Linked DNA regions of Metabacillus sp. KUDC1714. The protein of the gene in region 1 interacts with the protein of each later gene in a pairwise test. Links are inferred from orthologs where the notes say so. Each region holds a gene or a part of one and is shown on either strand. Other genes may lie near its edges.

The links. The genes of interacting proteins can lie anywhere in the genome.
Region 2: the proteins of hprK (region 1) and HUW50_RS12875 interact in binary tests that used the Bacillus subtilis proteins (3 or more experiments, as listed by UniProt). The link is inferred for Metabacillus sp. KUDC1714 from one-to-one orthologs.
Region 3: the proteins of hprK (region 1) and HUW50_RS25625 interact in binary tests that used the Bacillus subtilis proteins (3 or more experiments, as listed by UniProt). The link is inferred for Metabacillus sp. KUDC1714 from one-to-one orthologs.

Annotation. Positions count from the first base shown.
Region 1 is NZ_CP055263.1:1,252,182-1,255,002, forward strand. The notes cover bases 25-2,767. They hold hprK (HPr(Ser) kinase/phosphatase), read right to left. Parts: upstream 1,993-2,767; coding sequence 1,057-1,992; downstream 25-1,056. Other genes in these bases: HUW50_RS06075 (nucleoside recognition domain-containing protein), read right to left, coding at 25-89; lgt (prolipoprotein diacylglyceryl transferase), read right to left, coding at 119-937; HUW50_RS06090 (N-acetylmuramoyl-L-alanine amidase), read left to right, coding at 2,202-2,767. In the rest of the region: more of HUW50_RS06075, read right to left, coding at 1-24; more of HUW50_RS06090, read left to right, coding at 2,768-2,821. UniProt on the Bacillus subtilis protein: Catalyzes the ATP- as well as the pyrophosphate-dependent phosphorylation of 'Ser-45' in HPr, a phosphocarrier protein of the phosphoenolpyruvate-dependent sugar phosphotransferase system (PTS).
Region 2 is NZ_CP055263.1:2,689,999-2,693,053, forward strand. The notes cover bases 1-2,977. They hold HUW50_RS12875 (HTH-type transcriptional regulator Hpr), read right to left. Parts: upstream 1,796-2,977; coding sequence 1,205-1,795; downstream 1-1,204. Other genes in these bases: HUW50_RS12865 (DUF3267 domain-containing protein), read right to left, coding at 1-508; HUW50_RS12870 (DUF1878 family protein), read left to right, coding at 865-1,194; HUW50_RS12880 (YtxH domain-containing protein), read right to left, coding at 2,051-2,404; HUW50_RS12885 (membrane protein YhzF), read left to right, coding at 2,783-2,974. UniProt on the Bacillus subtilis protein: Negative regulator of protease production and sporulation.
Region 3 is NZ_CP055263.1:5,553,128-5,556,092, forward strand. The notes cover bases 1-2,887. They hold HUW50_RS25625 (serine/threonine protein kinase), read right to left. Parts: upstream 1,898-2,887; coding sequence 1,103-1,897; downstream 1-1,102. Other genes in these bases: HUW50_RS25615 (PH domain-containing protein), read right to left, coding at 1-263; HUW50_RS25620 (sporulation protein), read right to left, coding at 315-1,085; HUW50_RS25630 (hypothetical protein), read right to left, coding at 1,898-2,077; HUW50_RS25635 (DUF2515 family protein), read left to right, coding at 2,235-2,887. Also shown: more of HUW50_RS25635, read left to right, coding at 2,888-2,965.

The DNA.
Region 1 (2,821 bases):
ACAATTAACGTGATTGGAAAGATCACCTTTCCTAATGTCCAGGTTGTCTGGATCCCAGCTTGAAAGCCACTTTTTAAACTATTCCCCATAGCCAACCTCTCCTTGATGTGTAATACCTTTATTGACTTGAATCTAAGTATCTTACGTTAGAATGTCCTTTTACTCGGCGGAAAATCATGATTCCTACAGCAACTGCAATTAAAACAATCGAAATAACCTGAGCAATTCGTAAAGTCTCTGTAAGCATCAAGCTATCTGTTCGGAGACCTTCTATAAAGAAGCGACCGACCGAATACCAAATGACATAAGTTAAAAACAGCTCTCCACGTCTAAAATTAGCTTTTCTTAACAACAGCAAACCGATAACTCCAGCAAAATTCCACAAGGATTCATATAGGAAGGTTGGATGATAATAAGCGCCATTTATATACATTTGATTTACGATAAAATCAGGCAGCATTAATCCCTCTAAAAACTCCCTTGAAACTGTATCGCCATGTGCCTCTTGATTCATAAAGTTCCCCCAACGACCAATTGCCTGACCTAGGAGAATACTTGGTGCACCGATGTCAGCAAGCTGCCAAAAGGAAATTTTCTTTACTCTAGCATAGATTGCACCAGTAATAATTGCCGCAATAAGCCCACCATGAATAGCGAGACCACCATTCCATATTTTTATAATGTCACCGGGATTTTGAGAATAATAGTCCCATTGAAAAATGACATAGTATGCCCTTGCCCCTAAAATTGCCATTGGGATTGCAAATAACACCACATCAACAAACGTGTCTTTATGTAACCCTCTTCTCTCACTTTCTCTAACTGCAAGTAAAAGCCCGAGTAATGCTCCAACACCAATAATGACTCCATACCAATGAATTTGTATCGGTCCTAATTCAAGAAATATTGGATCAAGAGGCTGTAAATTCTCTTCCATTCTCTCAACTCCCTCTATACTTATTTTTAATATATATAATCTATGTACTATCTTAGGGTCTGACCCCTCAAAACAACACCCTTAGATATGAGGGGTCTGACCCTTTCTAAAACAAAATCCTATTCTTCCTCGCGATCAGCATCTTCTATGACACCAGCGAGCTTATTTGTAAATTGCTCTGCAGCATTTACACCCATACGCTTTAATCGGTAATTCATTGCAGCAACCTCGATAATGACAGATAAATTTCGTCCAGGTCGAACTGGAACAGTTAGCTTTGTCACATCTGTATCAATAATTCGCATTTTGTCTTCTTCAAGACCAAGGCGATCATATTGTTTATTTTGATCCCAGAGCTCAAGGTTGATGACAAGTGTAATCCGCTTAAAGCTACGAACAGCGCCTGCTCCAAATAATGTCATGACATTGATTATTCCTAACCCACGAATTTCCAAAAGATGCTCAATTAACTCAGGAGCACTACCAACTAATGTATCTTGGTCTTCCTGACGAATTTCAACACAATCATCTGCAACAAGACGATGACCACGTTTTACTAGTTCAAGAGCTGTTTCACTTTTACCAACGCCACTTTTACCAATTATTAATACACCGACTCCATAAATATCTACCAATACACCATGTACTGCAGTAGTTGGAGCTAGCTTTCCTTCGAGAAAGTTTGTTAAATGACTAGATAATCTTGTCGTCTTCATTGGTGATCGTAGAACAGGAACACCATCACGATTTGAAGCTTCAATTAATTCAGCAGGTGGTTCATTTTCTCTCGTAAGAATGATTGCAGGTGTAACATCTGTACAAAGCTCGTCCATTCGATGCTTTTTCTCTTGTTCTGTTAATTGATGAAAAAATGAAAGCTCAGTTTTTCCGAGCAATTGAACTCGTTCCTTTGGATAATATGTAAAGAACCCAGCCATTTCAATACCAGGACGAGACAAATCACTTGTAATGATTGGTCGATTAATTCCCTCTTCTCCACTAATTACCTCAAAATTAAATTTATCAATAAGATCCTTTGTGCGAACTTTAGGCACGATTTATCCTCCTTTATGACAAGGGCTTTCACTATAGTTTATAACAAGCTTGGATATACCCTTGTATTCCTTTTCAAATGTTAAGAAAGACTCTGTTTATATTTTAGCATTAGAACATAACATTCCAAAATATTATTTTACTTTAACGCTACTCTCCTGCACTAAACTCCCTATATAAACAGTGAAGAAACTAATAGGAGGGTAAATTAATGAAAATCATGATTGATGCAGGACATGGGTATGAAACACCTGGAAAAAGAACGGTAGATGGGATGAAGGAATACGAATTTAATCGCGCTGTTGCAAATGAAATGAAAAAACTTTTTTTAACCTACGAACATGTAACCGTGCAATTTTCACATTCAGACAAAAAAGATGTTCCATTAAGTGAAAGGACTGCTAAGGCAAATCAAGCGAAGGCTGATCTATTTGTTTCAATTCATGCGAATGCACATGGAAACGGGAAAGAATGGACGTCAGCCGCTGGTATCGAGACATATGTTTATTCATCGAAACCTAAGGCTGCTTATGAATTAGCAAAAATTGTCCAGGCTAACCTTGTAAAAGAAACTTCTAGGAAAGATCGTGGCGTCAAGACTGCTAATTTTCATGTGTTAAAAACAACAAGCATGACAGCAATCCTTTGTGAATGTGGATTTATGACCAACAAAGCTGAAGCAGGTCTACTACGTACAAGTGAGTATCGGAATCGATGTGCAGAGGCGATTGTAAAGGGAATTGTTTCATATTACAAGCTCAAAAGAAAGAGTAAAATAGAAAATCCAACTCCCGAAAACGATTTTTTCAAGGTGCAAGTCGGTGTTTTTAA
Region 2 (3,055 bases), 1.4 Mb from region 1 along the record:
CTTCAAATTCTTCAACAAGACACATTTTAGGTGCGAACAATAAATGTTTAATAAAAATAAAATCTGGTACGCAAAGGCCAATATGGAAAGCCATAGCGATACATAAATAGTGTATATACGCAGGAAAATAAAGACTGCCTAAAAATAGAATGGTTGTGATAAAAATGAAAGGTGCAAGTAAAGATAATAGCATGTTACTTTTTTTAATACTATTGCATGCTTTTATTTGGAAAATAGGTAACAGGTAATAAAATTTAACTTTTAATGAAACGCGACATCCACTTATTAGTAAAGGAAAGGCATGCAGTAATTTATGAATTGGAATCATAGTAACCAATAATAAAACAAACATTAAAAAATGTTCGTCTTCAAGATGAACGTTTGGTAATAGTAAATTAATAGGTAAATAGGTTAAAATAAAAACAACTATCATTGTTAGCATTGATATTAAAAGGATTCTGTGTATACCAATGTCCTTTGAAAGATTTATGGTTTTCCAGCAGTTCATCTTCTCACCGTCCAAACTATTGTTAATTCTGAGTACTACCATACTTTACGACGGTGTGATAAAAAAATCAATACGAAAAAAGTAGTTGGAAGCGCATTAATAAAAAAGAATTTTAGAAAGTATGTCTTTATTTGTCGAAAGGTCAAAGATCTTCTTATTTTCGCTAATTTAATGGCCATTTTGACAATAATTCAAGAATTGGAAAATAAGACATTTAAGAATCATAGAAGAGGGAGAATTTGTGCCCATCTATTTAGCAAGGATTCATTGCAAGTGAGATAAGATCTGGCTTTTCTTAAACAAGGAAATACTATACAATAAAGGACAATAATGTGTATTGAGAAAGAAGGTTCGACATGGATTCTTTAGAAAAACGTTTGGCTACTTTAGAATATTATCATACATTGATGCTGCAAATGATTGAGCCAAATCGATTTCCTTTCTACCATCTAGTCATGGAAAGAGGGTTAACTCGAGAGGAGATAGAAGAACTTTATGCAATATGTGATGAATTGACTTACCTTCATGAAGAACAAAAAGCGCAAGGATTAGTGATCTTTACAGATCTCCTTACGCAGTTTGCGGGTCAATTGAATGAAAAGCTTGAAATAGTAGAAACTGTTCAAGCATTGTCAAAACAGGGCTTATATAAATCTCTCATGAATGACTTCATAGCCCTAATGTAGTAAGTATTCATCAACTTGAGGATAATAATTGTTCAGACTTATTCTCTTTTTTTATAAGAGTACCGTTATCCTCATATAATGAATCCTCAATGTTATTAAAGGAGCGTTCAAAGATTTCCATGAAGTCATCGCCATAAATGTTACGGATGATACACATCATTTCTATCATTTCAGGAAACTTCCCATACAAATTTTGAAGTGGGAGAGCCCCTTTAAATACAGAATTCCTGTCTGGACTAAAATCTTCTAAAAGCTGTGAAAGTACGTCTTCCCCTTGCTTTGTAAGCTTAATATACGTATTTCGCTTATCATTAGCCTTTTTAGAAAACTCTAAATATCCTCTTTCTTCCAACTTCTTCGAAAAGTTGAACGCAGTAGATACGTGCATTACTCCGAATTTAGCAATCTCTGAAATGGAAGCCCCATTTAAATGATCAGCAATCCAAAGGATATGGTGCTCGTTGATATTTAAGTCATACGGTTTTATCCATTGTTGCCAATCTTTCTCGATCGTTTTCCATAATGCTTTACTTAGCTGCGCAACGCGTTGACTAAATAATAAGGCTTCTTTCATTGTATATTCCTTTTCATTATGTTTCATCACCGGTCACCCCTGCTCTTCCCAGAATGTATTATTCTCTATTATGCCAATAAAATAAAGATTAATAAAGATATAAATTTACGAAATTTTTAAATATTTTCACAACTCCTTATTTACCAAGACTTCATGGCATAAAAAAAGTGTGTGGAAAGAATTTTCCAACACACTTTTTACTGAAAAACAAAAACATTTATTTCAAAAATTGTAGAAGGGAACGGGTCCGGTTTCTGATTTCACTCATCTATGAAAAAAGTTTTATTGCAAAGTTTTCTCTAGCTGTTTAATTTTTAGCTCAACTTCTTCAATTTCTTTTTGCAAATCTTTTTTATGTGGTTCAATTTCTTTCTGAAATTGATTTATGGTTCTTTTTAAGTCGGTTGAAACTTCCTTGACAACTCCTGAACTTTCTTTAGCCGTAATCACAATTTGATTTTTTAATGCGATGCTCTCGGCCTTTAATTGTTGTATTGTGTCTTCGAGCATTTTACGGTTGATAGTAAGTTGACCTCGCATCTCTTTTCCTGATGATGGGGTAGCCAATAACGTTGCTATTCCGCCAATTATTCCACCAACTATAAGTCCGCAAAATAATGATTTGTTTTTTGACATATTCACAACTCCAATCATTACTAGATATATGTACTTTTCTACATAAATTTAAAACATCCTTCTTAACAAGTTACCCAAACATGACTTCATTAAACATTATACATAGATAAATGCTTGAGAGCATAAATATTTATATAGGACTTGGAAGGATTCTTCTTCGGGAAATTAGCGATAGATATCATTGGGACAGGTTGTCATTTTAGTGTTGTACCCTAGTTGCTGCCACAGTGATCCAAAAGAGGTTGTATAACTCTAGTAACAGCCTAAGGACACAAGCCAGTAAACACTGAAAGGAAAAGTGTATCTATCTGTAATAATGTCTTGTTTGTCAAAGGCTGACCAAGGAGCTTCCACATTTCACTAAAAAGGGGGATGAGTATGTCAGGTGTTATCTTTTTATTTTTTGTGATAAGTTTATTACTTTTTATTGGAGCTTTTCATTATTTTAGACTTTTACAGCAATCAGCATCTTATCCGCCAAAAAAGGTAATAAAGCAGAAGGTAACGGTTCTTGCTTCAGCAGGAGGGGGAGCTTTGCTGATTGGTATTCTGCTAATCTATTTTCAATAGATTTAATCGGTTCTGCGTTAAGACTGGATAGACAATAGAAAAACCCGATCCTTAGGGGTCGGGTTAATATTGTGTGCTATA
Region 3 (2,965 bases), 4.3 Mb from region 1 along the record:
GCAACTCCTGAAATTTTACGTTGAGAATATGGATATCGATTCAATGTTCTTTTAGATGATGCCGCACTAGCTCCATCTACGTGTATAACAGCAAGGTTCGTGAAGCAATATTCATCAGCTTTTGTTTTTATTAAAAAGTAGATTTTTTCATTATCTTCATGCATAACATAGTCATCAGCATCCGTTTTATCATAATCTGAAGGCTGAATAATTGTTCCAATATCAGATAATCCTAATGCATCAGCAGCTAATTTTTTAAACATCTAATCATCTCCATTTTTAATAATAGTTGTTATTTTCCACTCTATAATTGTTTAACTATGCTTCATTAGTACATCATTGAAGGTAGCTTTAATTGTAGGAAGTTCATAATCTTGTATGGTAAATTGAATCAATGATTCATCCATATCTAATGCTTCTGAGAACAAACCTGCTAGTCCCCTTGCGCGACGATCCACTTCCATAATTACTTCTAGTTTAGTTTCATCAATTTGAAAGAAGATCAACTCAATCTCATCGAATTTACCATAATAAGGACCTGAAGTTGGAACAAACTCGAATTCTTGAATAAACGGTAACCTTTTACGAATTTTATAGGGAGCTGCTTCATTTTTAACCTTTCTTAATTTAAAACCGAGTTGTGAAAATACGCTCATTGCTTCCTCGACCATATCACTTGGCAAAATGTCAATCATATCGCGGTCTGTTGGATCAACTGAGCCTTTTATATCTACTCCAGTTTGAATCCAAACTTTTGAGGAACCGGTACTTATTGGAGTATCCATCGGGATTTTAATTTTAAAAGGAATGGTTTTTAATTCTTCTGGCATTATAACAAAGGGCTCATTTAGCTTAATTGTTGAAATAACAGCTTGTTTATGAATGATTTTATCATCAGATTCTTTTTCATATGTAGTATTGATAGTTAAGTAGATTTCATCAATATTTTGTTCGATGCTACCACCTTTAATCTCAACAATTCCTTCTGCTTCCTCTCCTACTTTAATTGAAGATTGGGAAAGCTTTGTATCTACCTTAGCTGATCCAATTCCAATACTAGCCAAAACCTTGTTAAAAAATGACATATAACTTTCTCCTCCGTTTAAATGCATTCTTTTACATCATTTATTAATAATTGGACCTCTGCATACGGTTCATCCAGTTGAAGCATTTTTCTTAATACTTTTTTTGCGATGGGTGTAAGTTGTAATTCTTCTTCCCAGCTTCTTTTTTTCTTAGAAATTGGTTCAAAAGACGAATAAAGTAAAAACAATAAAAAATGTCCTAAAGCGTAAAAATCACTTTTAAAGGCAATTTCCCGGTACAATTGCTTTTCGAGATGATTGACTTTTTTCTCAATTAGACTTGTTTGATCTTCTAGCTTTCTTGCAAGTCCAAAATCAATAATAAAGTATTCTTTATCATTTTTTAGTATGTTCGGAATTCTTAAATCCCGATGTATAAACCCGAGTTCATGAATATATTTTACCAAATGTAAGATATGGTAAAGCTCATTGAAAGCTGAAGATTCAGTATATGAAATGTTTTCACGGAAGATTATTTCTTCAAATGTACTTCCCTTTTTATGCTCCATTACAATAAATTGTTTGTTATTCTCTTCAAAATGTTCATAAAAGGTCGGAAATGCTGAACAATTTAAAGTTTTTAATATATTTGCCTCACGTTTAAATGAATTCCGACCTGATTCTTCAAGCATTTTGTACTTCCGTAATTGTTTCAATACAAGAAGATTTCCTTGTTGATCATTCACTAAATACGTGTAACCATAGCTTCCTTTTCCGAGCAAATTTACAACAATATATTTCCCACCAATAAGTTCTGCAGTCTTTAAAGGTTTTTCACTAACTTCTATTAGCTTTGAGTAAATCCTCTTCATTTAGCTACTATAGGAACTAAAGAAACCACTTGATTTATGCTTTTTCTTATAATATTGATGGCCATATTTAGATGGATGATTATAGCCTGATTTTCGTTTTTTAAAATCACTTGAGCTATAACGATTATGGGAATGGGAAGTTTTACTTGATATGAGTGATTTAAGTATTTTGCGTAACATGTTTTATCCCTCTTTTCTGCTTTATGTTTATATATACGAATTAAAAGAACAAAGGTTTCACTTTTACATACAATAATACATCAATTATATCGTGAATTTTTAGCAACAGTCATTTTTTAACATTACAATAAAAGTATAAATACAAAGGATGGCTTACATGTTGGGACTATTAAAAACATTTGCTCCGAATCCAAAGGAATACCCTACAGTACAAGAATCTGAACGGATAAAGCTTTACGAAGAGATAAATCAATCATTAAATAATCTAACTCCTGTCTTCACAACACAAACTGAGCGTAATTTAATTAGAGAAATTTACAAGGAAACAGAACAACATAATGTTAATAATTTAACTAGAACAGAAGCATATCTCCGTTTTTTTTCCAAACATAAAGAAATTCATTGGTCATTTCTTGCTCATATGGTGTCTCGTAATGGTGGATACAGTATGACCGACTTAAAAAGCTCGTTGGTCAGCCATTTTTTTGACAATGAGAAAAGGCAGATAATGTTCGACTTTTTAGAGAGAGCAAATGCGCTAATTTTTTATGATGCATATCCCCAATTACTTTTATACGAAAAAAGCAAGAATGAAAACAGATCATACTTTCACTTACTACCCGCTTTTCATATTTCAAAATTTATGATTCCTATCTGGAACTACTTTCTTTCGTCCTCAAATTCTAGCTTATTAACCTTAGCTCTCATTACAAATGAACAAAATTATGTAGAAAAACACTTAATGTCTTCGCAAACAACGAAAAATAAAATCTTTCATACATTACCATATGTTTTGCAGGAAAAAATGGGTCTTACACATGTAATATTCCCTTATAAACGATATCCATTTTTAAGGTATTATAAACTTTCAGGAATTGAAGTTCATGA